Regions from separate parts of the Paenibacillus hubeiensis genome, predicted to be linked through region 3. Evidence: predicted binding sites of a transcription regulator. Region 3 holds the regulator's gene; each other region holds the start of a gene.
What was found. The regulator Rex, encoded in region 3, represses fermentation and respiration genes when NADH is low (regulators of the CRP and FNR family bind a similar motif). The targets are predictions, from matches to a motif close to TTGTGAAATATTTCACAA.
Positions count from the first base shown of each region.

Region 1: RSX24_RS24135 (cytochrome ubiquinol oxidase subunit I) is a predicted target of Rex. The motif match lies at 1,549-1,566, and genes of this name have one in related genera.
Region 2: lpdD (prenylated flavin chaperone LpdD) is a predicted target of Rex. The motif match lies at 3,160-3,177, and genes of this name have one in related genera.
Region 4: nirB (nitrite reductase large subunit NirB) is a predicted target of Rex. The motif match lies at 2,517-2,534, and genes of this name have one in related genera.

Region 1 is NZ_JAVYAE020000012.1:41,075-48,656, reverse strand. Features, by position in the region: gene RSX24_RS24140 (ATP-binding protein) at 1-1,472, shown strand, start outside; gene RSX24_RS24135 (cytochrome ubiquinol oxidase subunit I) at 1,825-3,171, shown strand; gene RSX24_RS24130 (cytochrome d ubiquinol oxidase subunit II) at 3,168-4,202, shown strand; gene cydS (cytochrome bd oxidase small subunit CydS family protein) at 4,199-4,360, shown strand; gene RSX24_RS24120 (MBL fold metallo-hydrolase) at 4,418-5,515, shown strand; gene RSX24_RS24115 (ABC-F family ATP-binding cassette domain-containing protein) at 5,735-7,360, shown strand; gene RSX24_RS24110 (hypothetical protein) at 7,488-7,582, opposite strand, start outside.
Region 2 is NZ_JAVYAE020000002.1:182,011-189,592, reverse strand. Features, by position in the region: gene RSX24_RS07570 (DUF4247 domain-containing protein) at 170-907, opposite strand; gene RSX24_RS07565 (DUF4178 domain-containing protein) at 919-1,425, opposite strand; gene RSX24_RS07560 (DUF350 domain-containing protein) at 1,450-1,851, opposite strand; gene RSX24_RS07555 (PspA/IM30 family protein) at 1,955-2,620, opposite strand; gene lpdD (prenylated flavin chaperone LpdD) at 2,725-3,093, opposite strand; gene RSX24_RS07545 (polysaccharide deacetylase family protein) at 3,245-4,060, shown strand; gene RSX24_RS07540 (3D domain-containing protein) at 4,123-4,785, opposite strand; cyclic di-AMP (ydaO/yuaA leader) riboswitch at 4,795-4,990, opposite strand; gene RSX24_RS07535 (amino acid ABC transporter ATP-binding protein) at 5,226-5,948, opposite strand; gene RSX24_RS07530 (ABC transporter substrate-binding protein/permease) at 5,935-7,350, opposite strand.
Region 3 is NZ_JAVYAE020000004.1:120,894-128,475, reverse strand. Features, by position in the region: gene dinG (ATP-dependent DNA helicase DinG) at 1-2,230, shown strand, start outside; gene RSX24_RS13820 (redox-sensing transcriptional repressor Rex) at 2,397-3,104, shown strand; gene RSX24_RS13815 (amidohydrolase) at 3,091-4,395, shown strand; gene RSX24_RS13810 (cell wall elongation regulator TseB-like domain-containing protein) at 4,439-4,975, shown strand; gene RSX24_RS13805 (hypothetical protein) at 5,269-5,796, shown strand; gene RSX24_RS13800 (AAA family ATPase) at 5,789-7,291, shown strand; gene RSX24_RS13795 (3-hydroxyacyl-CoA dehydrogenase family protein) at 7,426-7,582, shown strand, end outside.
Region 4 is NZ_JAVYAE020000009.1:221,582-229,163, forward strand. Features, by position in the region: gene RSX24_RS21780 (M42 family metallopeptidase) at 1-818, shown strand, start outside; gene RSX24_RS21785 (hypothetical protein) at 975-1,304, shown strand; gene RSX24_RS21790 (hypothetical protein) at 1,333-1,458, shown strand; gene RSX24_RS21795 (metal-dependent hydrolase) at 1,581-2,291, opposite strand; gene nirB (nitrite reductase large subunit NirB) at 2,623-5,052, shown strand; gene nirD (nitrite reductase small subunit NirD) at 5,126-5,452, shown strand; gene RSX24_RS21810 (formate/nitrite transporter family protein) at 5,519-6,307, shown strand; gene RSX24_RS21815 (YfbR-like 5'-deoxynucleotidase) at 6,554-7,183, shown strand; gene RSX24_RS21820 (response regulator transcription factor) at 7,196-7,582, opposite strand, start outside.

The DNA.
Region 1 (7,582 bases), on a different contig from region 3:
ATTCATCCATCGAGGGCATCATTGCTGTCGATGCATGCGGAAAAATCATTGAGTTCAATCCCGAGGCCGAGCGCATGTTTGGGCTGCGAAGGGAAGACGTGGTATATCAGAAAAATGCCCCTTCCCTGTTTCAGGGAGCCACTTGCGATGAAATCAAGCAAAAGCTTGAACGTCGCGAGTTTAATACAGGCAAGCGGCATACCCACATCGAGGAAATTTACGGCATCAGGCGCGACGGATCCGTTTTTCCGATCGAATACAAAATTGTCGAGATTCGCTTAGGCAACAAAGAGTCATTATACAATCTGTTTATCAAGGATATTACCGAGCGAACAAGAGCTGAAGAGGACCGCGTGCGCGATGCGCTTGCGCTGGAACAGCTGAACGCCGAATTGGTGCGCGAGAAACAGGCCATTCAGGAACAGCGCGACATCAGCGAGCAGTTCATTGAATCGGTCCGCGAAGGCTTGGTCATGTCCGACCGGTCTGGAACGATCACGATCGTCAATCGCCGCATTGAGGAGATGTTTGGTTTGGGGGATTTCCTTGGACGCTCCATCGAAGATCTGGCCCTGTCCATTGAGCGGTCCGTGCTCACGGATAATTTCAACCTGCTCGATCAGACGCGCGCGTTTCTGAAAGGCGAGCAGGCTTTTGCGGAAACCGAATTTGTTCTGGATAATGCGTCCAAAAGTGTTTTTTCTCTATATATGAAACAGATTGACGTACCCGGCAGAAACCATGGCTTCCTGCTGGTGTTCCGGGACAGGACGGAAGAAGAACATCTTAACCGCATGAAGCACGAGCTGATCAGCGTTGTTTCACATGAACTTCGCACGCCAGTCGCCACTATTATGGGGTATGTGGAACTGATGATGCTGTATGATCTTCCCGCCTCGCAGCGCCTTGAATTTTTAGGGAAAATTACGTCCGAGGGGGCCCGGCTCAGCAGTTTGCTGGATGACGTGCTGGATATCCAACGATTGGATAACGGAAGCTTGACCTACCACATGACCTATGTTCCTATGCTGGAACTGGTGGAGGGCGTGGCCGAACAGTGGAACATCAAATCAGTACAACGCATATATGTGCATGCCTTTAACGGGGACTTCTTCGCTTATGCCGATCAGAACCGGATGGCACAGGTGCTGCACAACCTCGTTGGCAATGCGGTCAAATACTCGCCTGGTGCCGATCGCATCGATATTACGTTATGGGAAGAGAAGAAGTGGTTATGCATCGATGTAAGGGATTACGGCATCGGCATTGCCGAAGAGGTGCAGGACATGCTGTTTACGAAGTTTTACCGGGTGGACAATTCGGACCATCGCCAGATTGGCGGAACGGGTCTGGGGTTATATATTTCGCGTAAAATCGTGGAAGATCACCATGGGAAGCTGACGGTGATGTCTGCGCCAGGCAAGGGGAGCACGTTCAAGGTCCGGCTTCCCAAACAAGAGGCGCTCGTATGAATAATTGACGGCTGACGGGATAATAAAGCCTTAACCCTACTGGATGCATCGCATTCAAGTAGCGGTTAAGGCTTCTTTGTGTCAGTTTTCACATTCGCGGATAAAAGCGGATAAAAAAGGAATCTTTTGCAAACGGTATAGGTAAACGACATTCGCATCCGTTAAAGGGAGGAGGCGTGATATGTTTCGCAAAGAAGAGAAAACGCTTGTGATCGTTTGTCTGGTTGCCGCGGTCGTCGTACTTTACGCCGTGGTGAAGAGCATCATTCGCATCATGAATTATTAGTTGTTCGAAGGAAGAAGGGCGATGCCCGGAACCTATCATTGACTAACAGTGAGGAGTGTCACCCTGATGACAACGCTGGACCCTGTTCTGCTAAGCCGGATATTGACCGGATTAACCCTGTTTGTACATATTATCTTTGCATCGATCGGCGTTGGCGTGCCGCTCATGATCGCTCTTGCGGAGTGGCGCGGATTGCGCAAGAACGACGTGCACTACACCCTGCTTGCCCGCAGGTGGGCGCGAGGCTTTGTCATCACCGTAGCGGTCGGCGTAGTAACCGGCACCTCGATTGGATTGCAGCTCAGCTTGTTATGGCCCATGTTCATGCGGGTGGCGGGACAGGCGATTGCCCTACCGCTGTTCATGGAGACGTTCGCCTTTTTCATAGAGGCGATATTCCTTGGCATATACCTGTACACCTGGGATCGTTTCAAAAATAAATACACGCACATGCTGCTGCTCATCCCGGTTGCGCTCGGTTCGTCGGCATCGGCCATTTTTATCACTACCGTCAATTCGTTCATGAACCAGCCGCAGGGCTTCACCCTGATCGATGGCATCATGAAGGACATTCATCCTATAGCGGCCATGCTGAATCCCGCTACGCCAACCAAGGTAACCCATGTGCTTGCATCCTCCTATACGCTCAGCGCGGGTTTGCTTGCAGGCATCGCCGCTTTCAGCATGCTGCGGGGCAGGGGCCATGTTTATTATAAAAAGGCATTGAAACTGACGACCGTCAGCGCACTTGTATTTGCCGTCAGCACTATTATGCTCGGGGATTCCTCCGGCAAATTTCTGGCCAAATACCAACCGGAGAAGCTGGCCGCGGCCGAATGGCATTTCAAAACGATGAAAGAAGCGCCGCTCGTATATGGAGGCATATTGGACGAGAACAACGAAGTCAAGTATGCGCTTGAAATTCCCTACGCGCTAAGCATCCTTGCCGGAAATCGGCCGGATACCGAAGTGAAGGGGCTTGAGGAGTATCCGGCCGATCTGAGGCCGCCGCTGTCGATTCACTATATGTTCGATTTGAAGGTGACGACAGGAGTGATCATTTTCCTGATTCCTGTCCTGTACGTGTTTCGGCGCTGGCTTCCGGGACGCAAACCGTATCCGAATTGGCTGCTCATGGGCATCGTGTTTCTGGGACCGCTAGCGATGATTGCGATCGAGCTCGGCTGGATGTTCGCGGAGGTTGGACGCCAACCGTGGATTTTGCGCGGATACATGAAGGTATCCGAGGCTGCCACGACGTCCACTTCCGTAGGCTGGATGCTTGTTCTGTTCATTTTGCTGTATCTGGTCCTTTGTTTCTCTTGCATCCGTGTCCTCAGCAAGCTGTTTCGCAACAAGGAAGCGGAGAAAGAGCTGGAGTCGCTCGGGCTTGAGGGAGGGATCGTGCATTGAGCTTTGAAATTGCGGGCATTGCGATTTTGTGGACGTTTCTGTTCGGATACCTGATCGTTGCGTCGATCGATTTTGGCGCAGGGTTCTTCAGCTTTTACAGTGTGCTCTCCGGGCATGAGAATAAAATCCACAACATCATACAGCGCTATCTCTCGCCGGTGTGGGAAGTGACGAACGTCTTTCTCATCTTTTTCGTGGTCGGATTGGTCGGATTTTATCCGGACAGCGCGTTTTACTATGGAACTGCGCTGCTGGTGCCCGGCTCGCTTGCCATCGTGCTGCTTGCGATTCGCGGCGTATATTACGCCTATAACACCTATGGAAACAACGGCCAGAACAGCCGGATATACATGGCCTTGTATGGGGCGACAGGGCTGCTGATTCCCGCCGTGTTCTCCACCATTTTGGCGATCTCCGAAGGGGGCATTATCGAGCAGTCGGGAGAGAGGGTTTTGTTTAGCTGGGGCGAATTTTTGACCAATCCTTACACATGGTCTGTCGTGCTGTTGGCATTGGTGAGCGTGCTTTATATTTCCGCCATGTTCCTGTCCTACTACGCCAAGAGAGCGGAAGATGAGACAGCGTTTGAAGTATTGAGGGAATATGCCTTGCTATGGAGCCTGCCTACCATCTTTGCCAGCTTTCTGGCGTTTTTGCAAATCAACAAGCAGAACCCGCAGCATTTTCAGAACATGCTGGGCATTTCATGGATGTTTATTGCCTCCTTCGTCTGCTTCGTCATTGCGGTATCACTCGTATGGAAACGCAAGTACATGGGGTGGTGCTTCGTAGCTGTCATGCTGCAGTTTGCTTTTGCCTGGTACGGGTATGGCCGCTCGCATTTGCCCTACATCCTGTATCCGTACGTTAACATTTACGACAGCTTCACGAACCGCACGATGGGAATCGCGCTGATTACCGCGTTCAGTCTGGGGCTGTTGGTGCTGATTCCGTCGCTGGTGCTGATCATGAGATTGTTCCTGTTCGATGCCGATTATGTACGAGGCCGAGCGGGGAAAAAGAAAGGATGAATACGATGTATGCAGAAGGCGTATCCGGCATTCCGGGCGTAACGGGATTAAGTTTTTTCGAAACGTTCACGATCATGTACGCTCCGCCGCTTATTATCGTCGCAGCGATCGCTTTTTTGTTCATCTATATGGCGGCAAGCGGCAATCCGAAGGACTAGCCTTTTTTCAATTCGGCGAAATATGGGTTAAAATAGGTGAAGGGAGGAGGTCCTTTCATGCCTAAAATCCGCTATAACAATCTGGATAATGTAAGCACAGACAAAACGTTGAAGGAATTCAGGCAGTGGAGGGAGGAACGGCGCAGAAAGTCGAAGGATTATACGTTCAAGGTGCCGCATCACCCGCCTGACCTGGATTTCCTGCATGCCAACCGGGAAGAGACAACGGTGACGTGGGTGGGGCATTCCACCTTTTTCATTCAATATAACGGTCTGAACATCGTCACCGATCCGGTTTGGGCCGAAAAGATGGGGTTCCAGCGTCGGCTTGGACCTCCGGGCATTCCGATCCGGGACATTCCGCCGCTGGATGTGGTGCTGATCTCCCATTCTCATTATGATCACCTGCATTTGGCATCCTTGCGCAAACTGGTGTCCGCCAAAACGCTGCTGATCGTGCCGGACGGACTCAAAAGAAAAATGGTGCGCAAGGGGTTTCACCGCTGCCACGAACTGAAATGGTGGGAGCATCTGTCCGTCGGCGGCGTGAAAATTACGTTTGTGCCTGCCCAGCACTGGACGCGCCGCACGTTGTTCGACACGAATACTTCCCATTGGGGCGGGTATGTTCTGGAGAGCGCTGCGACGGTTTCGCCTGCAGCAGCGGAAAGCGCGATTGCTAAAGCTTCGAATGAGGGGAGCCCTCGAACGTCAGCGGGATCGGGTTCAAGAGAGCACCGGAATAAAGGCGGCATTCGCAAACCGGAAGGCGGAGCGGCCCACCACTTTTCCGTATCTCCGCCCACCGTTTATTTCGTCGGGGATACCGGATATTTCCCCGGTTTTCGAACGATCGGAGAACGTTTCGACATCGACATCACTCTTATGCCGATCGGGGCCTATGAACCCGAATGGTTCATGACGTCCCAGCACGTGACGCCGGAAGAAGCGCTGCAGGGGTTCGTTGAAACGGGTTCCGAACTGATGGTGCCGATGCATTACGGCACGTTCAGGCTGGCAGACGATACGCCGCGGGAGGCGCTGGATCGCCTGGAAGCCGAACGGCAGCGCCTTGGCATCGCCGCCGAGCGCATTCAGGTTCTCGGTCACGGCGAGACGCTGCGCATTCGCCATGGCGAGGAGGAGCAAACCTGATTTTCTTTCCACATCAACATGGATTTATGGTTCATCTGAACCGGAAACAGTCCCATGCCAAATATTTAATGCGTAAAAAAGCGGCCAATCTTCGAATTAGCCGTTTTTTTGTGTTATAATATGGTGCCGGAATAGGCTTAGGGTCATTGAATCCATAAGTATACGAGCTGCTATTCATGCAATATGCAGATTAACAAATAAAAAGGATGGTAATGCTTAATGATCAGTACAAGCGGCATCACGCTCCGCTACGGAAAACGTGCACTTTTTGAAGACGTGAACATCAAATTCACGCCAGGCAACTGCTATGGCCTGATCGGCGCCAACGGGGCCGGCAAATCAACGTTCCTCAAAATTTTGTCAGGCGAAATCGAAGCAAACCAGGGAGAGGTGCACATCACCCCAGGCGAGCGCATGGCCGTATTGAAGCAAAACCACTTCGAATACGATGAGTACCCGGTTCTTGAAACGGTAATCATGGGTCATAGCCGTCTGTACTCCATCATGAAGGAAAAAGATGCGCTTTACGCCAAAGCGGACTTCACTGAGGAAGACGGCTTGCGTGCGGGTGAACTGGAAGGTGAATTCGCGGAATTGAACGGCTGGGATGCCGAGCCGGATGCGGCTGCACTCCTGATTGGCCTTGGCATTGACCGCGACATGCATGACAAAAAAATGGCAGAGCTGAGCGGTAACGAAAAAGTCCGTGTCCTGCTGGCTCAGGCGCTGTTCGGCCGTCCGAACAACCTGTTGCTCGATGAGCCTACCAACCACTTGGATCTGGAGTCCATCCAATGGCTCGAGAACTTCCTGATGGATTATGAAGGCACCGTTATCGTGGTATCCCACGATCGTCACTTCCTGAACAAAGTGTGTACGCATATCGCGGATATCGATTTCGGCAAAATCCAGTTGTACGTAGGAAACTATGACTTCTGGTACGAGTCCAGCCAGTTGGCGATCGCCCTGCAACGCGACGCGAACAAGAAGAAAGAAGAAAAAATCAAGGAATTGCAGGCATTCATCCAGCGTTTCTCCGCGAACGCTTCGAAATCGAAGCAGGCCACTTCCCGGAAGAAACAGCTCGATAAAATTACGCTGGACGACATCCGTCCGTCGAACCGTAAATATCCGTTCATCAACTTCAAGCCGGAACGCGAAGCCGGGAAGCAGCTGCTCACCGTCGATCGCATCAGCAAAGCGGTGGAAGGCGAGCCATTGTTGAACGATGTAAGCTTTGTAGTGAACAAAGGCGACAAAATTGCGTTTGTTGGACCCAACGGCCTTCCGAAATCCCTTCTTTTCGATATCTTGATGGGCGAAACGGAAGCGGACAGCGGCGAGTATACATGGGGCGTTACGACTTCCCAAGCCTATTTCCCGAAAGACAACTCCAAGTATTTCGATGGCGTGGAATTGAGCTTGGTGGACTGGCTGCGTCAGTATTCGAAGGATCAGGATGAAACGTATCTGCGCGGTTTCCTTGGTCGCATGCTGTTCTCCGGCGAAGAGGCGCTGAAAAAAGCAAACGTATTGTCCGGGGGCGAGAAAGTTCGCTGCATGTTGGCGAAAATGATGCAAACCGGCGCAAACGTGCTGATTCTTGATGAGCCTACGAACCACTTGGATCTCGAATCGATCACGGCATTGAACAACGGATTGATCGATTTCGACGGCACGATGCTGTTTACGTCCCATGACCATCAGTTCATTCAGACGATCGCGAACCGCATTATCGAAATTACGCCGAATGGCATTATTGACCGTCAAATGAGCTATGACGAGTATCTGGAAAGCGATGAAATCAAAGAGCTTCGTCAAAAGCTGTACCCTGCCGAAGCGTAAACAATCGGTCTTTCAACGGAATTGATTTCTGTTCTGCCTTATAATAAAAGAAGCGCCAAATCTCCGAAAGGAGAATGGCGCTTCTTTTTGTTTGCCATAAAAGCAACGTTCAATGTGAATTTTGAGGCTAGGACCCGCCTGTCCGGCGGCGCTGATTGTTCGGCTTTTTGTTGTTTTGGCTTTTCAATGTTTTGGTTCCGCCCTCGAAGTAAGCTCCGGCCT
Region 2 (7,582 bases), on a different contig from region 3:
CTCCCTATGTAAAAAAGTGTAGCCCGAAACAGGCAACGATGACAAGTGACAATGTCACGTCAAAGCAGGTTCGCAATTCCTGATCTAAACAAACAGCCAGCGTGCAAAAGGGAGACGACTCCTTTTACTCGCTGGCTGTTCAATTGGGGGCGGCTCAGCATCGCAAAAGCTATCGTCGCCTTTTGATTTTTCCTCCGCCAACCCTTGTTTTCGGTTTTTTGTATGAGCTTTTCGGTGAGTCAAACCATCCTCCGCTCTTGTTGCGTTCAACGGTGCCTGTGCTCGGTTCTTTTTTCCGGCTGAACAAACCGCCGCCTGAACCTACGCTCGTGTCCGTATCGCCCCCGCGTCTCGTAATGGAGCCTTTTCGCTCAACGGTAATCGGAGGCGCTGCTTTTTTATCGTTGCTGGTTGGCGTTCGGTAGGAACCGGCATTGGGCTTATACGTATCCTTGCTTGTATAGCCCCGGTATTTCCCCGAAGATCCGCTGCCCCCAAGAGCATCGAACAAATTGCCGAGCAGCGTGGCGGTCAGATAACCCTGCAAAAAGGAGGAATCGTAATTTTGACGGACATATTCCTTTGAATCGACCTCGATCAGCGTATCTTCCTTTTTGTTCGGGTCCTGCTGCAGGTGGTAATATTGGTCCGAATATACCAGGAACATCCGCTCGTCGTTTACCGCCGAGATCTGGTCCGGCTTGCGTTGATCGGACAGTTCTTCAGCCACTTCAGGCACGGTGCGGTCAGCAGCCCGATATACATAGGATGTCGAATTCCCGCTCCCGCTAACAGACTCGAGTGGATAGGTATCCTGAACGGAAGGTGCTCCGCACGCGGACAGCAAAGACATCAGAAGGCTGAGCACAAGCATTAATTTCAATCCATACGCCGTGCGCTTTTTCATTTGCACCTCTCCTAGCTCGAACGAATCACTTTAATGTCTGCGGGAATGACGGACTCGCCCTCGTACAGAGCAAACCTTCTGTCTTGCCACTCCACGCGTAGAAGCAGATGATCATCCGACTGATACTGCCATACAAGCTGCTCGCCTGCTTGCCCGTATGGCGTTTTGCCCGCTGTCGTAACCATTCCTCCGTATTCATCTTCCAAGTGGTAGGCACGGCCATCCAAATCCAGCAGCGTCGGCACCTCATCCGGTGCATCAAGTCGGCCATCAATCGGTTGATACAAAGCATAGCGTGTCGTTTCGCGCTCTTCGATATGCAAATAGCGAACGGACGTGCCGTCCTTCAAGGTTAGCACAACCGCATTTCGGGACCGATGATGCACTCTACCCACCACTTCATACGTGACTAGCGACACTTCGCAAATATCGCCTGGCGCAAGCTGAAGCATCGTTTTCTCTGCCTTGGGTGGTTCCGGTTTGGCCATAATTCCTTTAATTCGTTTCCATACGCTCATGCGAATTACTCCCGTTCTTCAATCTTATAGGCAAGCCGCAATAATCAGTGCGCCCACGATATGCAGGGCACCTGAAAACAGGCCGTACCCTGTTTTTCCTTGCTGGATGCCTGTATCCAAGTCAAGTGCTGCCCATTTTCGAATAATGAAATGAACCACACTTTCCAATATAAGTAAAATAACAAACGAAACAACCGATACAAGCAAGGCTTCACCCAGATGTCCTGCCGTCGAAATCGAAGTGGCAAGCACGTAGCCCTGCGCAAACAGCTTCATGACCATTCGCGTCGTCACAGCCATGTTTCCGGCCTTCACTTCGGCAAAATCCTTATATTTTGTAAACAAGGAATCCACGAACATCAATATAAAGAGCAGCACTGAGCCTGAAAGCGTCCAGACCAACATCGCCAAAATGTTCAAATCCATTTACACAGCCTCCAAAGTTCAACATAACCCACATTTAAAAGCGAAGAAGAAACCATGTTTCTTCTCCGCCAGATGGGTACACACACTCTCGATCGTTCGAATCTTATTTTTCGTACTGTTTCAATAAAGCGGCAAGTTCATCTTCAACCGCTTGATCTTTGCCCAGTTTTTCGAACTCCTCATCGAGCGATTTGCCTTTGGATGACATTTCATTGCTGGCTTCGGCTTGAGCTTCCATTTGCAGCATTTTTTCTTCCATGCGCTTCATGCCGGCGCTCGCCGTATCGGAACTGAACCCGTTAAGAGCCTTGTTGATTTCGGTTTGCGCCTTGGCTGCGTTGTAACGAGCAACGAGGGTTTCGCGTTTGTTTTTCATCTGTGTCAGCTGTTTGCGCATCTCATCCAGTTTGCCGCGCAGATTGTCGGCTGCCGCCTTGTTCTGGTCGTAGCTGACTTTGTATTCGGCCATTTTTTCTTCAGCGGCTTTTTTCTCTTCAAGCGCCCGCCGGGCCAGGTCTACGTTCTGGGCGCGTGCAGCGGTATGAGCTTGTTCCTCGCGTTTTTTTACGAGCGCTTCCTGTTCTTCATAAAGCTGTTTGAATTTTTTCTCGATGGCGATCTGGGCTGCAACGGCTTTCTCCGCATCCTCCAGATCCTCTTGCATGTCCCGGATATATTGGTCCGTCATTTTGATTGGATCTTCTGCCTTGTCGATAATAGCGTTAATGTTTGACATCGTTAAATCACGCAATCGTTTGAAAATGGACATTTAATTTTCCTCCTAGTCGATAATACAACCCTGTATATAATTATACATACGTCGCAATCGTCTGTCCGTTTCAATTTTCAATCAAAAATTTGTGAACTGCCGTTTTAGGATTGAACGGCATCGTTCACCAAACCATTCGTATGTTCGGACGGGTTTAAATGTTCATCAAGCAGCCTTTCCGCAGTCTGCACAATTTCGTCGATTTGCATGCGCGTAATGCCATTGTAATGAATGCCCATAATGACGGTTACGGTCGTTCTGAGATGCTGCGCCGCTTTACGGGCAAGGCGCTCGCACAGTTCCTGTTCCTTATGCCCCGGAATGTGCATGACCGAACCGTTAATGCGTTCCCCATCCGGATAATATGTGGCGACTGCACCGATATGCGCTTTTCCTCCTGTCACCAATAATACGCGGTCATCCCCGGTTTGAATTGCTTGAAGCTTCATCGTTTTCAAATCGAACTCATTCATCTGCGTCCACCCAACCTTCATGTTTTATGTATTTGCTGGAATTATGAGCCTCATTCGTCGCAAAGACAATGAAACACTTCACATCCCGCATAAACCATTGCGATCCCGGGAATACCAAAAAAGAACGCATTCTTGAAAGGAGGCTGCTGTCATGCGTGTTCGCCTCAACGTGGCCATTGGGATCGTCTGCATACTGCTGTGCGTTAGTTTCTCTCCTTTGCGGCCTGCTGAGGCAATGGGAAATCATTCGGTTCCTGAAAGGGAGTCCAAGGAAACCATCCATTCATCGGAGGAAGAACAGCTGACATTGGGACAGCTTCGGCGAAAATATGCAGATACTTTCAAGACCAACGGTCCGTCGACCAAACGGGTCGCTTTAACTTTTGACGATGTGCCTGATCCTCGATTCACGCCTCAAGTGTTGGATGTTTTAAAAGAACATCATGTACGGGCTACTTTTTTCATCGTAGGCAACCGTGCTGAGAAACATCCTGACCTGGTCAAACGCATCGTGAAAGAAGGGCATGTCGTCGGCAATCACAGTTACAATCACCCCCAATTTAGCAAATTGTCCATGAGCGCATTCCGCAAACAGATTTTGCGAACCGGGGAAATCATACAGAGACTGACAGGATATACTCCAAAAATGATTCGTCCTCCGTACGGGGATATTAATGAAGAGCAGCTCAAATGGGCAGCAAGGAACCACTACAGCATCGTAAACTGGAACGTGGATTCATTGGATTGGAAGGGCATCCCCAAAGAAAAGGTCAAAGAAAACATATTATCTGCCGTCAAACCCGGCTCCATTATTCTTCAACATGCCGGTGGCGGCGTCGGGACCAATCTCAGCGGGACGGTAGAGGCATTGCCGGAGGTGATCACGGAGCTGCAAAAAAGAGGATACAAATTGGTCACTTTAGATGAAATGCTGCAAATGCCCAAAAACAGAAAAACCGTAAAATGACTGGATGCAAAAAGGTGTTCGCTTCACTCACGCTTCGTGATTGAACGAACACCATCGTCGATTTATTTCAAAATAAAGAGTTTCACGTCCTGAAACCCGAATGAACTTACGGATTGTTTGCTTCCGGGGATGAAAATATCAATGCGGTTTCCTTTGATGGCAGAACCCGTATCACGCGCCGTAGCCACAAAAGCCTGTTTAGGCAATCCCGGATGGCTGTGTCCAGTCACCAACACTTTGGTTCCGAGCGGGATGATCTTAGGATCTACCGCGATGGTACCGAGCTCAAGGTCGTTGCCGAAATAATCAACAGATCCCCACTTCCCGTTCTCGGAAGGGTCCGCCGAATACCCTGTAGCGACAACGTTCAATGTCTTGCTGTAATCAAACGTCTTGCCCCACGCCTCTACGACTTTGTCTTCATTGTTTACGTCCAGACTGGCAGCAGTTACTGCATTGGCCTGAACTTTCGATGTTGAAGCTGCAGCGGATGCGGTGCTTGTTTTGCCCGGAATGTTGATTTTCACCCCGTCATAGATATTGTACGCGGAGATGCCCGTATTTGCCTTCATCAACGTGTCGAGAGCAATGTTGTATTTCTTGGAAAGCGTATAAAAGGTATCTCCTTCTTTGGCCACATGGACGGAATCAGCGTGAGCCGGGACAGCCTGGATCAATACGGCTGCTGCTAACATGGCTGTTGCAGTTTTGACGATGCGTTTCATCGAATTAAGTCTACCTCCCTTATTATGCCTGCGAAGTTAGTTGTCGGATTCGGATGGAGGAGACCACCCTATAGGTATAGATTTACACGTATTGCTTATGTACGCCCTAATTCACCCCAAGCAGCTGCAAGGATGCGACTGCCCCTCTACTGCATCATTACTTCCCCCGCACCTTCCGTTAAGAAAGTTTCGGCACGACTAATATATCACAATATTGTAACCATGGTGCCTAGTAATTGTTACCAATCTGCGGTCGCTTCCCCTTGTAATTCAGCGTATGTCCATTGTTTCATGGGAATCCGGGGTTTCGAATGGTCGCTCGTTCCCGCATAGATGGTAACAGAAAAGTTACTTTTTCAATCCATAGCGCACCAATCCAAGCAAAAAACCATGCCTCCTTAAACAGCAGGCATGGTTTATCTTGATACTCCAATGATCGGCTAAAGAACCTTTGCCAAAAAATCGCGGGTACGTGCATGTTTGGGTGCACCGAACACTTCTGAAGGCGTTCCGTCTTCTACGATCACTCCGCCGTCCATGAACAAAATGCGATCCCCAACTTCGCGGGCAAAGCCCATCTCATGGGTTACGATGACCATGGTCATGCCGCCTTCGGCAAGACGTTTCATGACATCCAGCACCTCGCCGACCATTTCCGGATCAAGCGCGGAGGTCGGCTCATCGAACAGCATAACGTGCGGCTGCATGGCGAGCGCCCGGGCAATGGCGATACGCTGCTTCTGTCCGCCTGACAATTGGCTTGGATAAGCATTCTTTTTGTCGTAAAGGCCCACCGTTCTCAGCAAATCCTCCGCAATCTTGGTTGCTTCCTGGACGGATTGTTTCTTCACCTTGATCGGGGCGATTGTCACGTTCTGCAGCACCGTTTTGTGCGGAAACAGATTAAAATGCTGGAAGACCATGCCCATTTTTTCACGGGTTGCGTTAATGTTGTGTTTAGGGTCGGTGATGGATACCCCTTCAAAATTGATTTCACCTGAAGTCGGTTGCTCCAGCAGGTTCAAGCAGCGCAAAAACGTACTTTTCCCCGAGCCCGAAGGTCCGATGACCACCACGACTTCTCCTTTTCCGATCGTTACGTCGATGCCTTTCAGCACTTCGTTTTTTCCGTAAGATTTATGCAGTTGTTTAACGTCGATCACTTGCACTCAACTTCCTTTCCAGTCGTCCCAACAGCTTGGACAAAATGAATGTCAGCACGAAGTAAATGGCTGCGGCGATCAGGAATGGATTCAAGCCCTGATACGTAATGTTTTTGACCACGCTGGCCTGATACATGATATCGACCATACCGATCACCGAAATGATGGACGATTCCTTGATAATGGTAACGAACTCGTTACCGATCGCCGGAAGGACCGCTTTGAAGGCCTGCGGCAGGACAATAAAGCGCATCGCTGCAGCTTTGCCCATCCCCAAAGACCGAGCCGCTTCCATCTGTCCGCGGTCCACGCCTTGAATACCTGCGCGGAAGATTTCCGCCAAGTAAGCACCGCTGTTGATGGACAACGTAATAATCCCTGCCTGAAGCGGCGAGAAGTTAATGCTAAAGGTCAAAGCCAGGCCGTAATAAATGATCATCAACTGGACCAGCATCGGGGTTCCACGGATCAATTCGACGTATGCCGTACCGATCCAGCGCAGGATGGCTGCGTCATGGAGACGGAACCAACAGATGATCAGACCGATGATGACACCGAAAATGACGCCAAGCGCAGACAACAGCAAGGTATAGCCCACACCTGTTGCATAAAAGCTTTTGTATTGCCAGAACACTTCCAGAATATTCGGTGTTTTGGTTTCTTTTCCCGCCATCATTTGGCTCGCTTCGGTAACCATCTGAGGGATTTTGTTTTCGCTTTTCAGTCGGGCAAGCGTTGCGTTTACGGCATTCAGCAGTTCCGTGTTTCCTTTGCGGATACCGATGGCGGCCTCTGCTTCTTCTTCGTCCGGCACTGCAGGCGCAAGCACGATGTTGTCATCCAGGTATCCGACGGCAACGGTGTCCTCCAGAATGGCTGCGTCGATACGATTGGTCTCCAATTGCAGCACAATATCGGAAATCTTGTCCAACGCAGTCAGCTTAGCACCGGCAATCTTCTGACCGATCTCTTCTTGAATAGAGCCTTTCTGCACGCCGATCTTCTGGTTCTCCAGCTCGGCCATCGTCGGGAACTTGTCCTTGTCCTCAGCGCGTACGACGATGACTTGCTTCGATTTGTAGTAGGTTTCCGAGAAGTCGATGCTTCTTCTGCGTTCATCGGTCGGGGTCATGCCCGAGATGACCATGTCGACGCGACCGCTCTGCAATGCGGGCAGAAGTCCGTCAAAGCCCATATCCTCTATGACAAGTTCTGCACCCATGTCGGCTGCAATCGCTTTGGCGATCGCGATATCGAAACCGACAATTTGGTCCTTGCCGTCAATCACTTTATGAAATTCGTACGGCGCGAAATCGGCACTTGTGCCGAGCACCAGCTTTTTGCCCTCTGAAATGCCCGTCGTGCCCGCGGCCATGGCCGTTGGAACAGCCATTGTCAGCATGACCACAAAGGCCATAAGCATCATGGTGTAACGACTTATTAATTTCAAACCTGTTCTCCCCTTACTTTATTCACATGCTTATTTCTCATAGGATGCCTGAGTCATTATAAAGGACAATGTATGAATATGCAATGCATTTTCATATTTACAACGCATGACAACGCCCTGAAAAAAATGGAGAAGCATGCTATAATCAAGAAATCGTTTTTATTTTTGCAGAAGGAGTACACCA
Region 3 (7,582 bases):
TACCTATTATCGCCAACTCGCGCTCAATGTAAGCGATTGGACCGAAATCGGCGCGCCTCGCGACGAGAAGGACGGTAATCCGCTGGCAGGCATCAGCTTTGAGCAATATATGGAGCAGGTTCGGAGCAACCTGCAGAATACGCTGGAGCATTATGAAGAACGCGAGGCGCAGACCCAGATGTTCAGCAGCGTCCGGCAAGCCCTGAGCGAGGATAAACACCTGCTCATCGAAGCCGGAACGGGCACGGGGAAATCGCTCGGTTACCTGCTGCCAGCCATCTATGAGAGCGTGAAGCAGGAACAAAAGGTAATGGTCAGCACGCATACGATCAACCTGCAGGAACAGCTGCGGGAGCGGGATATTCCTCTTTTGACCCAAGTTGTGCCTTTTCCTTTTAAAGCTGCGGTATTTAAAGGACGAGGACACTACCTGTGCCTGCGCAAATTCGAGCACAAGATTAACGGCCGCGAATTTTCGACGCCGAAGGAAGATTATTTTACCGCGGCGCAGATGATCGTCTGGCTTACCCAGACCGAGACCGGGGACGACGAGGAACTGAATCTCAGCGGCCGCGGCGGGGACTTCTGGGAGACGGTGCAGAGCGAATCGGAATCCTGTCTGGGGCGCTCCTGTCCTTGGTTCCGCAAATGTTATTATCACCGGGCCAAGCATGAAGCAGGCTTATCGGACATCGTCATCACGAACCATTCGAAGCTGTTTACCGACGTAAAGGCCAGCCATCAGCTGCTGCCGTCCTACGAGAGCCTTGTCATCGACGAGGCCCATCACTTGGAAGATGTAGCAGGAAAACATCTTGGACTTCATATGAAATATTTCACATTGGTGCATACGTTAACGCGTTTGTTCAAAGACAGCCGCAACGGACAGCTTCCGCTGCTGCGTTCTCAGCTGTCGGGACATGAACGTTCCGTCGAATGGGGATCGGCCATTGACCAGATGTTCCCGATTGCGCTGGAAGCCAAAGAAATATGGGATCGGCTCAGCGAGGCGCTGTTTAACCTGCTGCCGGAACGGACCGACGCTTCTCCGGGAGAGACGGGACAATTTTCCCTGCGTTTGAAGAGCACGCAGAAGCCGGCCAAGTGGGAGGAATTGCAGAACGAGGAGAATCAGCTTTACGTCACGCTTGGCGATCTCATTCGCAAGGGAGACAAGCTGATGCTCGAGCTGAAAGAGGATCAGGACGACTATCAGTCGGACAGCTTGATCACGGACATTACGGGCTTGTTCAAAGACCTTTCCACGCTGCGCGAAAACCTGCGCTTCTTCATGCGAATGGACGATGCTGCCACGGTGTATTGGATGGAAGCAAGCGGCCAGTTCCGCAGCAAATCGCTGCAATTGTATGCCGTTCCCGTGGACGTGAGCGCGCAGCTGAAGGAAATGTTTTTCGATAAAAAAAGAAGCGTCGTGCTTACGTCTGCCACACTGTCCGTGGATAAGTCGTTTCAATTCATGATTGACCAGCTTGGCCTGCAGGAAGCCGCGGAGCATGATCGTTTGCTCACGGCGATGCTGCCGTCTCCGTTCCGCTACCGCGATCAGGCGCTGCTGGTGATACCGCGCGATTTCCCGAGCGTGAAAGGGTCGATCGGGGACGCGCATTTCGTGGACATGCTGGTACGATCGTTGGCCGAGACGGCCATCGCTACGCGCGGGCGCATGATGGTGCTGTTTACGTCTTACCGCATGCTGCGCCAAGTGTATGACCCGCTTAAGGAAGCATTGTCCGGAAACGAAATCTCCTTGCTCGGTCAGGGCGTGGACAGCGGCAGCCGGTCCAAGCTCACCCGCAGGTTCCAAGACGCCAAAGCGACGGTGCTTCTCGGGACGAGCAGTTTTTGGGAAGGCGTGGACATACCTGGGGATGCATTGACATGTCTGGCTATTGTCAGGTTACCGTTCCAGCCGCCGAATCATCCGCTCCTGGAAGCCAAAAGTGAATTATTGCAGCAGCAGAAAAAAAACCCGTTCATGAAGCTGTCTGTGCCTCAGGCGGTCATTCGTTTCAAGCAAGGATTCGGAAGGCTGGTTCGCACAGCCAAGGATCGCGGCGTTGTTATCGTATACGATACGCGGGTGATCGAATCATATTACGGAAAATACTTTTTATATTCCTTGCCTGGGCCAAAAATGGAACACATGCTGACCGAGCAAATGGTTCCGCGCATCAGCGAATGGCTCGAACAAGACGTTGAACAAACCTAATTCAGGTAGAAACGACAGAACATTTTTCGGCAATGTTGCGAAACGCCTGCAAAAGGCGGTACACTTGTTGAGATTACATGGCTGCGGGTTGATACGTTAAAGAAGTACATCAAATATAAGGCGGCATCCTTCCTCTAAAATGATTCGAATTAGAGTACACGGCGGGATGCCTCCCTTTTCATCTATTTATCGCGCTTTGGCAAGGAGGAGCAAAAAAAACATGAAATCAGATAAAATTTCGGAAGCCGTCGTGAGGCGGTTGCCGGTATATCTGCGTTATTTGAGTGAATTGCACCAACGTGAGGTAACGACGGTTTCTTCGCAGGAGCTGGGACAGCGCCTGGACCTCAATCCGGCCCAGATCCGCAAGGATTTGGCCTATTTCGGCGATTTTGGCCGCAAGGGCATCGGGTATGACGTATCGTATCTCATTGAGAAAATCCGCCATATCCTGAAGATCGACCAGCAAATCAATGTTGCGTTGGTAGGAGCCGGTAACCTGGGTCATGCCTTGTCCAACTATAATGCTTACTTGAAGGACAACATGAAAATCGTGGCTGTATTCGATGCGTATGAACCCAAGATCGGCACCCAAATCAACAGCTTGAAAGTGCAAGCGATGAATGAGCTGACGGAATCGGTCAGAAACCTTAATATTCGCATCGGCATCATCACCGTCCCCGATACCGAAGCGCAGAATGTGGCCGACCGGTTGATCGAATCCGGGATCGAAGCCATCCTGAATTTTGCGCCAACCATCTTGAAAACCCCGCCGCATGTTCGTATTCATAATGCGGACTTTACGACGGATTTGCTAAGCCTTGCGTATTATTTGGAAAATGGAAAGGACGACGAGCAGGATGACGACAAATAAATGGGTTATACACAACGGCAAATTCGCCGTAAACAAAGGTTTGGAATGGAACGTGGTTCAAGGATACATGGTGGTGGAAGACGACAAAATTCAGTATATCGGCGAATCCTTGCCGGCAGAAGATGAAAGCCTGCCGAAAGTGGACGGAAAAGGATTGCTCTTTCTGCCAGGTTTGATCAATACGCACGGACATGCCGCCATGTCGCTGCTGAGAGGCCACGGGGATGATCTGGCGCTGCAGGTATGGCTGCAGGAGAAAATGTGGCCGATGGAGGCGAAAATGACGTCTGAGGACGTTTATTGGGGGGCGTCCTTGTCGGTGCTTGAGATGCTCAAAGGAGGAACGACGGCTTTTTTGGACATGTATGATCACATGGATCAGGTTGCCAAAGTCGTGGAGCAATCCGGCATTCGTGCAGCGCTCGCTCGCGGCGTCATCGGTCTTTGCTCCGAAGAGGAACAGAAGCACAAGCTCGGCGAAGCGGCTGCGTTTGCCCGCGACTGGAACGGGAAGGCAAATGGACGGATTACTGCCGTAATGTCTCCGCATGCGCCTTATACGTGCCCTCCGGATTACATAGAAAAGTTTGTGCAGGTTGCCCATGATCTGAATTTGCCGCTTCATACCCATATGTCCGAAACGCTGCGCGAAGTGGAACAGAACGTGACCGATTACGGTCTGCGTCCTGTAGCGCACTTGGAGAAGCTTGGCTTTTTCTCGCGGCCTTGCCTCGTGGCTCATGCCGTGCATTTAAACGATGAGGAAATCGAGATTTTGGCTCGCCATAACGTTGCAGTATCTCATAATCCGGGCAGCAATCTGAAGCTGGCTTCCGGCATTGCGCGAGTTCCTGAGCTGCTGAAAGCGGGCGTGACCGTTTCTTTGGGAACAGACGGACCGGCGAGCAATAACAATTTGGACATGTTTGAAGAGATGCGTCTGGCGGCATTGATTCATAAAGGCGTGTCCGGTGATCCGACTGCGGTTCCGGCCGGCGAAGCGCTTCTGCTTGGAACGGCATACGGAGCACGCTCGATTTTCCTCGACAATACCGGCTTGCTTGAAGCGGGAATGAAGGCGGATTTCATCGGGGTCAACATAGACCAGCCTCATCTGTACCCGCATACCGATCTGATTTCCCATGCCATTTATTCGGCGTCGGCCAAAGACGTGGAGCATGTGTGGGTAGATGGCAAACAAGTGGTGAAACATGGCGAGTGCCTGACGATGGACGAGGAACGCATTTTGCGTGAAGCTCAATCGGCGTTTGAGGGCCTGCTCGCCCGTTAATTTCTCATGGGCGCAGCCTCATCAGGGAAAGGGAGTTCGGCTTTTGAAGAAAAAGAAAAAGAAAAAGTGGATATGGATATCGCTGCTGATCCTGATCGTGGCGTTGATTGTATTGCAGCGCTATTACGTCTATGTGACCAAGGACCAGCGCAATCAGGAGGCGCTCGCCCTGCAGGCCGCCCAGCAGCAGCTGGAGCTGACGTCCTACGATAATTTTCAAAAATTCGTATGGGGACAGAAAGAGGGCGAAGACAGCATCTATTGGACGCTGAGCGGCACCAATAAGGATAACCAGGACGTCATTGTGTGGGTCAAGTTCGACGAGACGGGGAAACCGTTGTCCGGGGCGGGGGCAGTGCATAGCGAGCTGCTGCAGAACGGAATGTCCGAAGCTCAAATTCGCCAAAGATTCGCTTCCGAAGTCCCGAATGGCGAAATCAAGCGAATCCTGCCTGGCGTCGTGAACGGAATTTATGTATGGCAAGTTTATTATCATGATGATACACACAGTTATTATCGTTTCTATCGTTTTAGCAATGGGGAGCAAGTGGATCTGGTATATACGATTCCGAACAGCTGACATGCTTACGACCAAACAACCGACAGCGAATGTTGCTGATCGGTTGTTTGCCGTACTTTGATGAAAATTTTGGATTTAAGTAGTTAAAATTAATAAATTCTTCAAATAATCGCCTTCGAAATCGTATATACGATGTGATATACTCAGATATGTACTTGTTGTGCAAATTCGAATGACGGAAATGCTGGAATTTTAGCAAGATGCACGTGCTTGTCGGCTTGCAGCATTTCCGCAGATGACTATACAACGCCCTGTATGGATTCATGCGGGCTAATTTTGGAGGGGAAGCACACTTGAAGTTAAAAGTATTGCCTATTGCTTTAACTGTCGTGATTTCAGCCGTCGTATTGTTTGGAGGTTGGTTTGCATATCGTCAGGTTGCCGTGCATAACCCCATTGAAAAAATGGTGACCCAGTATGACGGGGTCAAAGACGCTCAAATAACCATTAACCGCAATGACGTGTTGTTGAAACTTGATTTGCAGCCGGATGTCGATCTGGGCAAGCTGGTTCAATATATTCATAAAAAAGGACAAACCTTAATCGGTTCACGTTCCATCAAACTGGACGTCGTCGACCGTTCCAACGAAACGCTTGACAACTGGTGGGGAGAGGCGTTGTTCACCGTGGCTCAGGCTATGGAAAACAAACAGTATGCTGAAATTACGCCAACGCTAAGCAAGATGGCTACAGGCGGCATTAAGGTCAATACAGCGATGGACGATAAAAACGTATACGTTAGCCTCAGGGACGGAAATGCGAGCAAGTTTGTCATTTTGCCGCGTGTTCCGGGACAGATAGGAGTGTGGCCGAATGCCTAAATGGACAAAGGAAATTATCATTGGATTCATACCCGTGTTGCTGATTTTTCTCGCATTTATAGGGTTTAATATCATTCCCGTTCTCATTGCAGGTTTGCTGGTCGGAGCGCTGATTCTGACGATGCAAATGCGCGGAGGAATCACGGTTGGAGCCGGGCAAGAGCGCAAACGCAAGAAAAAAGGGCCTTCCAAGCTCACCTTTGAGGAAATCGGTGGTCAGGACAGCGCCAAACAAGAGCTGCGCGAAGCACTGGACTTTTTGATTCGTCACGAGGAGATTCGGAAGTTCGGCATTCGGCCGTTGAAGGGCATTTTGTTGACAGGGCCTCCGGGAACGGGCAAAACGCTGATGGCCAAAGCGGCGGCTCACTATACGGATTCCGTGTTCGTAGCAGCATCGGGCAGTGAGTTCGTTGAGATGTACGTTGGCGTCGGCGCCGGCAGAATACGTGATTTGTTCCGTGAAGCAAAAACGCGTGCTGCCAAAGAAAACAAGGAAAATGCCATTATTTTCATTGATGAGATCGACGTCATTGGCGGCAAACGCGAAGGCGGCCAGCAACGCGAATACGACCAGACGCTCAACCAGCTGTTGACCGAGATGGACGGGATTTATTCCTCCGACACGCCGCGCATTTTGCTGATTGCAGCTACCAACCGCAAGGAGATGCTTGACAGTGCGCTCACGCGTCCTGGACGCTTCGACCGTCACATTCAGGTTGATCTGCCCGACAAGAAGGGACGGAAGCACATTCTGGAATTGCACGCGGCCAACAAGCCGTTGACAGAGGATGTGGACCTTGAGAAAACGGCCGAGGAGTCGTACGGATTTTCGGGAGCCCAGTTGGAAAGTGTCATGAACGAAGCGGCCATTTATGCGATGCGCGAAGGATTGCCGCTGATCGAACAGCGTCACCTGTCCTTGGCGATCGATAAGGTCATGATGGGCGAAAAGACCGACCGCGAGTCCACGGTGGAAGAGAAGAAACGGGTCGCCATTCACGAATTGGGCCATGCTATTATGGCCGAACTGGTACGGCCGGGAAGTGTCAGCCAGGTGGCCTTGAGTCCTCGCGGACAGGCTCTTGGATATGTGCGGCACAATCCTCAGCAGGAGCAATTCCTGTATACGAAACGTTTTTTGGAAGAACAGATCATGATTGCGCTTGGCGGCGCAGCTGCCGAAGAGATGTATTATGGCGGCCGCAGTACGGGATCGCGCAATGACTTCGAGCAGGCAACCAACGTCGTGCAGACGATGATGTCTTCCGGGTTGACGTCGCTGGGCATCGTCAACATGGACATGGTGACGACCGAAGAGCTGATGCGGGAAAATAAAGAGATTCTGCAGGCCCTGATGGATGAGACGAAACGCTTGCTTGAAGAACAGAGACCGATCTTCGACAACTCCCTGGATATCCTCATGAAGGAGGAAGTTTTGTCAGGGGAGCAATTTCGTTGTCAATTTCGTGACAACGCCCTTTTACCGGCATAATTTGTGTATGCCGGTTATTTTTTTTTACTTTTTACTCGTGCTAAGATATTATTAGTTGTTGGGTCGAAATTTGTAATTTTCGGCGAACAGGGTACAATAGAGAAATAGAGAAGCGAAAGGATGGAGCAGAAACCATGTTTTTCAAAAAAATAGGAGTTGTCGGCGGCGGCACGATGGGGCAAGGGATTTCCCAAATGCTCGCAGCCAAAGGACTGGATGTGCTTCTGGTAGAAAAAACGGCGGAGAAGCTGGATCATGCCTACGACATGATCGAGACGAACCTCGATAAAC
Region 4 (7,582 bases), on a different contig from region 3:
GTCCACTCGGCGGATGGTGGAGCCAGGCCGTGCTGTCGCAGCGATTGCAGATCATTACGCCCGATCGCCGGATTACAGGCGTAGTCGGATCGACACCTACCCATTTGCTGGACGAATCCCAACGCAGCAAACCCGTCGATCTGAACCACATGTATCTGGACATCGGAGCGGATAACCGGGAAGAAGCCGAATCATGGGGCATCCATCCAGGCATGCAGATCGTGCCGATCTGCGAGTTCACACCGCTCGCCAATCCGAAAAAAATCATGGCGAAAGCTTGGGATAACCGTTACGGGGTTGGCTTGGCGCTGGAACTTTTGGAGGAACTGCACAAGGAGCAGCTGCCGAACACGCTCTACAGCGGCGCAACCGTTCAGGAAGAACTGGGTCTACGCGGTGCTCGTACGGCAGCGAGCCTCATTCAGCCTGACATTTTCTTTGCACTCGATTGCAGTGCAGCCAATGACATGACCGGCGACAAACAATCGTTCGGACATATCGGCCAAGGCGCCCTGCTGCGAATCTTCGACCCGACCATGTTCACCCACCGCGGCATTGTGGAATACGTGCAGGATACAGCTTCCACGAATCAGATCAAAATGCAGTATTTCATCTCTCCGGGCGGCACGGACGCCGGACAGGTTCATCTGAGCGGCATCGGAGTGCCTTCTACGGTCATCGGCATTTGCGCGCGCTACATCCATACGTCTTCTTCCATTATCCATACGGATGATTACGATGCGGCGAAAGAGCTGCTCGTGAAGCTGGTCAAAGGTCTGGACCGGACCACGCTGAATACCATTATTGATAACGCCTGAGCGATCGTAATAACAGATTGGGGCTGTCCCGTAGGTCATGAAAATGACGAGGGTCAGCCCCTATTTCTTTTCAGGTCGAGAACCTTTCATCCGAAGATTTCATAAGATAGAATACATAAGCAAGTTCCAAACCGAGAAAACAGCAGGTGATCCGTGATGGCAACCGGAAGGAAAGGGAAAACAACCAGATCATCCAATAAAAATTCAAATAAAACGAACGTGGCCAACGATCTGCTGAACGGAAGCCTTTCAAGCAAAAAACTGGCTTTCATCGTCGCGGCTTTGCTTGTTAGCGGCAAATTAAGAGTTGACGCCGTTACGCTATTCCGGGGAGCAACCTTGCTGGTTACCTTGACGGGACGATATAAAACGTTGAAGGATTTTCAACCGAGCAATGCGGATCAATTGAAGGATTTTCTGGATCAGAATGGAGATATGACCATCAATGACATCATTCAGGTTTTCCAGCAGCGAATGAATTCCTGATGCAGGATGCGGAAGGTGAGGGATTGTTGTGGAATCATCCGCTTTCGATGGCGTCGGCTTTGCCGAATTGCTGATTGCTTTCATTCTTATTATGCTGTTCGTGTTCGGATCAACGGACATCGAAACTCTGTCCGGTGCACCCACCAGCGGCTAAACCATTCAACATGCGAAGCGGATTTGCTCTATGGCTGCGCATAGTTAAAAAAACGCCAGTCCCGCATCATCGGAACTGGCATTTTTGGTTCGAACGTCATTTGCGGTTGCCTGGCCGGCCATTCATAAAAACATCGGCGAAAAGGCGATCCAGGCCAAAATCAGCGTCAACACGATACATACGTTTTCAACCACGGCCCCATGCCTTGATCCGGTGCTCATCAAGTTGGCGCGGATCCGCCACTTCAATGGCGGCAACGGCTTGATGCCGCGATTCGTCAGCGAATCGGCAAGAAGATGCATGGCATAAGCCGAACCTCCGGCCAGCCAGATGGCATCCCCCTGCTGCTGCTGGGTTGTCGCATACAACAGCCCCGTCCATACGGCGGTTCCATACAGCGTATGCGTAAGTCCCCGATGCGTGAGCGTGGTGCAGAGCATGAGCAAGCTTCCCCCGATCAAGTTCCAGGGTGCAAGCGAATGGCCATAAAATACAAGGCCAAGCCCGATCGCAAACATCAACACCTTGCGCAGCGACCTGGACGGCAAAAACGAAACGAGCGCGATCAGCGCGGCAAGCAGCAAATTCCACGGTTTGGCCGGAACGACAAAATAAACGAACACGGCCGCAGGAAGCAAAATCGTTTGCAGCAGCCGAAGCAAGCCGTTTGGCAGCGCCTTGGACACCAGCAAGGAATTCGGTTCGTCGATGTCCGGCAGCAGCGAACCGATTAACGCCGCGGCAACGGCAGGAACGGTTACAGGCACGCCCGCAAATTGAAGGACAGAAAGAGAAACGCCTGTCCCGATAATGAGGTGGGATCTTCCCATCATGATGCCATAACATCCTTTCGCAAAAATAGGGAACAGGGACGGTCCGTCTTTTATCATACAATGAAAGCCAAATAAGAACAATAGTTCGCATTTATCATTTGCCTTGATCCTCCATTTTGTGGTAGTAGCGCGTATATCCCATTCATACATGAAAAACACAAATAATAAATTTTCGTTTTCGTGAGCCCCGTCACACTTTTAAATTAGTGATCGTTTTATCGTTATTAGTGAAAAATATCACATAATATGTCGGCTATGTCATGTATGATTCAAATATGGACCACTAAAATTCGTGGTAACGCACAGTGTACATCCAAGGAGGCATATACACATGAACGGGAATAGAGAAAAGTTAGTTATTATCGGAAACGGCATGGCAGGAATCAGCACGGTGGAGCAAATTCTGAAACTCAGCTCCCGCTTTGACATTACCGTCATTGGAACAGAACCTTATCCCAACTACAATCGCATCATGCTTTCTTATGTGCTGGAAGGCAGCAAAACGATCGACGACATCGTGCTGAACGATCTGCACTGGTATGCTGACTACGGCATTACACTGCATACAGGCACAACCGCTACACGGATTGACGCGGAAACACGCGAAGTCGTAACCGACGCGGGCACAACAATTCCTTATGACAAAGTGATCATCGCAACAGGCTCCAGTTCGTTTATCCTTCCGGTTCCGGGACATGACAAACAGGGCGTCGTCGGTTTCCGGGACATCGCGGATTGCAACGAAATGCTCGAAGCGGCCAAGCAATACAAAAAAGCGGCGGTCATCGGCGGCGGACTCCTCGGCCTCGAAGCGGCTAAAGGTCTCGTGCAGCTCGGCATGGACGTTACCGTGGTGCACTTGATGCAGGACTTGATGGAGCGTCAGCTTGATCCGCAAGCCGCAGCCATGCTGAAGGCGGAACTGGAGCGACAAGGGATCAAATTCAAAATGGGCGCGGAAACGAAGGAGTTGATCGGCGGCGAGCGCGTGCAGGGCCTTCGTTTCGCCGACGATTCGGTGCTGGATGCGGATTTCGTCGTGATGGCGGTCGGCATCAAGCCAAACACAAGCGTGGCCCGCGAGAGCGGCATCGAAGTGAACCGCGGGATCGTGGTCAACGATTATTTGCAAACCTCGATGGAAAACGTCTATTCTGTCGGCGAGTGTACCGAACATCGCGGCACCTGTTACGGCCTCGTGGCCCCGTTGTTCGAACAGGGCATGGTTCTGGCGAAACATATTTGCGGCGTGGAAACGGCTCCGTATGAAGGCTCGGTGGTATCCACGAAACTGAAAATCTCGGGCGTCGACGTGTTCTCGACAGGCGAATTCCTCGACAGTCCCGAACATACGATCATTTCGCACAAAGACGATTGGAAACGCACGTACAAAAAAATATTGCTGCGCGACAACATCATGGTAGGGGCCGTGCTGTTCGGGGACATCACCGATTCAGCCGAGCTGCAAAAATTAATCAAACAACAGGCGGTAATGACCGATGACCTGTACGCTGCACTCATGGGTACCGGCTGCGGCGGCCACAAAAAGGCTGCCTCCGTGGAAACGATGCCTGAAGACGAGATCGTTTGCGGCTGCAACGGCGTTACCAAAGGGGCCATCGTGGATGCCATTACCAATCAAGGGCTGAGCAGCGTGGACGAGATCAAAGCCTGCACGGGTGCAACCCGTTCTTGCGGCGGCTGTAAACCGGTCGTGGAACAGATTTTGCAATATGTACTTGGAGACGGCTTCACAAGCGGAGCCAAACAAGGCATCTGCAGCTGTACCTCATTAAGCCGGGACGAAATCGTTGCCGAAATCCGGGAAAAAGGACTGCAAACAAGCAAAGAAGTCATGAACGTGCTTGGTTGGACCCAGCCTGAGGGATGCTCGAAATGCCGTCCAGCCATCAACTATTACCTGGGCATGATTTACCCCGACACCCATGAGGACGAGAAAGAATCTCGTTTCGTGAACGAACGCATGAACGCCAACATTCAAAAAGACGGTACGTATACCGTTGTACCGCGCATGTATGGCGGGGTAACTACGCCGGAGGAACTGAAACGCATTGCCGACATTTCGGTGAAATACGACGTCAAAGCCGTGAAAGTAACGGGCGGTCAGCGGCTCGACCTGATCGGGGTTAAGAAAGAAGACCTGCCACAAGTATGGGCCGAACTGGATATGCCTTCAGGTTACGCGTACGCCAAATCGCTGCGCACGGTCAAAACATGTGTTGGATCGCAATTCTGCCGCTTCGGTACGCAGGATTCGATGGCCATGGGCGCGCTGCTGGAGCGCAAGTTCGAACGCCTTGATCTGCCTGCCAAATTCAAAATGGCCGTGAACGGCTGCCCGCGGAACTGCGCGGAATCGTGTACTAAAGATATCGGGATCGTGGGCAACGATGGCGGCTGGGAGCTGTTCATCGGCGGCAATGGCGGCATCAAAGCCCGCTTGGCCGACTCGCTCTGCAAAGTGAAAACCGACGAGGAGCTGATCGAGCTGTGCGGCGCGATCATCCAATATTACCGCGAAACAGGCAATTATCTGGAGCGGACGTCGGAGTGGGTAGAGCGCATCGGACTAGAGCAGATCCGGTCGGTCGTGGTAGACAATATCGAGGAACGCAAAGCATTGATGGCCCGAATCGAGTTCGCCTTACAGCAAGTGGAGGACCCTTGGAAAAAAGCATTGCGGAACGAACAAGGACAAAGCAAGCTCTTTCAAGGCATCGAGGTGGCAGCTCGTCCATAACCCCAGGCACCTTCCGCCCCGGCCTCGGTCGGGGTTTTCATAGATGATCATTACAGACAAAGGAGAGATTCATATGACGACCAAGCAAACGGGAACGTATTTCGCAGCGGGAGAGATTGAGGAATTTCTGCCGCGCATCGGAAGAGTGGTTGATATTGAGGGCCATGAGCTGGCCGTTTTCCGTGCTTCCGACGGGACTGTATTCGCTGCGGACAACAGCAACCCTCACCCTAAAGGCGGACCGCTGGCGGAAGGCATCGTGTCAGGACATTATTTGTACGACCCGCTCTACGATTGGAAAATCGACCTCAGCACAGGCTTGGTGCAAGCTCCCGATGAGGGTCAAGTCCGCATGTATCCGGTAAAAATCGAGGATGGCCGAGTCTGGATCTCCATATAACTCGCCAGCGCCTCCGCTTCTGTATCGCACACCTTTTATTTGAGTTCCTTAATGGGGGAAAACGACATGTACACACCTAATGTTGAAGGCATTATTGAAGCCGCCGTCAAAAAGCGGGACGCGATGAACAACAGCCTGCCGCGTTATATGGTATCCGCCCTGATGGCGGGCGCTTACGTGGGTCTGGGCATCATTCTCATTTTCAGCATCGGCGCCCCGCTGCTCGCGGCCAAATCGCCCCTGCAAATGATGCTGATGGGCATGTCCTTCGGACTTGCGCTCACACTGGTCATTTTTGCCGGTTCCGAGCTGTTTACGGGCAATAACATGTTTTTTACGATGAGCACGCTCGCAGGGCGTACCACCGTGAAAGATACGCTGAAAAACTGGGGCCTCGTCTTCCTTGGCAACCTGATCGGCGCCGTGCTGCTCTGCCTGCTGATATTGGGCAGCGGTCTATTCAAAAGCGCGGCCCCGGAGCATATTATTTTTGCCGTATCGGCCAAAAAAATGGCCGCCCCGGTTACCGAGTTGTTCTTTCGCGGCATCCTGTGTAACTGGCTCGTCTGTCTCGCCATCTGGATGTCCGCCCGCTCCAAGGAAGACATCGCCAAGCTGGTGCTGATCTGGTGGTGCCTGTACGCCTTTATCGCCAGCGGATACGAGCATAGCGTGGCCAATATGACGCTGCTTTCCCTGTCCTGGCTTCTTCCGAACCATCCGGATACGATTACGCTCGCAGGCTGGTTCCATAACATGATTCCGGTTACGCTGGGCAATATCGTCGGCGGAGCGCTTTTTGTCGGCATGGCGTATTGGTACGTGTCCCCTGTACGCAAAAAAGCAAGGCCGTAAAAGCTAACACAAGAAAAAGGCAACCCTGGGAATGTTGCTCTCCCCGAATGCCTTCTCATTACAGAGGCATAATAAAACCACGGAACTCAGCAACCGCTCACATATGGAGCGGAAGAGAACTCTGTGGTTTTTGTGTTTCCAGGAAGACGCTGGTCCCGTTATTACCGAATCGTCTACGTTCGTTAATACTGCGTTGACAGATCTGGAGTATAGTCGGTTCATACTACAGCAAAGGATGATCACTCCATGGGCATTCATACGTACTTTCGATCGCTGAACGATCTTGAACGCATTATCCGTACTCCGGGCAAGTTCAAATTCGAGGAGCACAGCGTCTCGGCGCATTCCTGGAAAGTCGTGCAGTACGCCAAAACGCTGGCCGATATCGAGGAATTGAATGGCGTCGCCATTGATTGGAAGAAGCTCTACGAGATTACGAGCAGCCATGATTATGGCGAAATTTTCATCGGCGACATCAAAACCCCGGTCAAACATAATTCCCTTGAACTTCGCTCCATGCTGCAGCAAGTCGAAGAAGGCATGGTGGCCCATTTCATCGATGAGAACATCCCCGAGCAATTTCAACCCATCTTCCGCAGACAACTGCGCGAAGGCAAGGATCACAGCGTCGAAGGTTTGATCCTTGAAGTTGCCGACAAGATGGACCAGGTGTACGAAGCATTCGCTGAAATGCAGCGCGGCAATACCGAGAAAGAGTTTATCGTCATGTACCGCTACGCCCTGATCAAGATCAAAAACATCGACCTGCACTGCGTGCGTTATTTCCTCGATCACATTCTCCCCGATATCGTGCAGGAAGGACTTCTCTCCCCGATCGACATCCGCAAAATTACCGAAGAAGCGATGGCCCAGTAATAGCCCTGCCGATCAGCTCACGTCACCCTGATGCGCAGACTGGGCTTTTTTTCGTTGCGCGCACTGCTGCCGGTAATCGCTGGGATACAGTCCCGTTTTGTTTTTGAAAATCCGGCTGAAATAGTGGGAGTCCCCGTACCCTACCGCTCTGCCCACGCTCTTGATATCCATGTCTTCATGGGCAGCCAGCATCCGCTTGGCCTCGTTCAGCCGCAGCCCGGTCAAATATTTGAGCGGCGTTTCCCCGGTGACCTTTTTGAAGCATTTCCCCAAATAATCGACGCTGAAATGCAGCTGCCCCGCCATGTCCTGCAGCGTGATCTCATGCATGTAATTTTGTTTCAGGTAGAGCTTCACCGCATCGGCGATATCCTCCGGCTGCGCCTGCTCCTCCGTCAC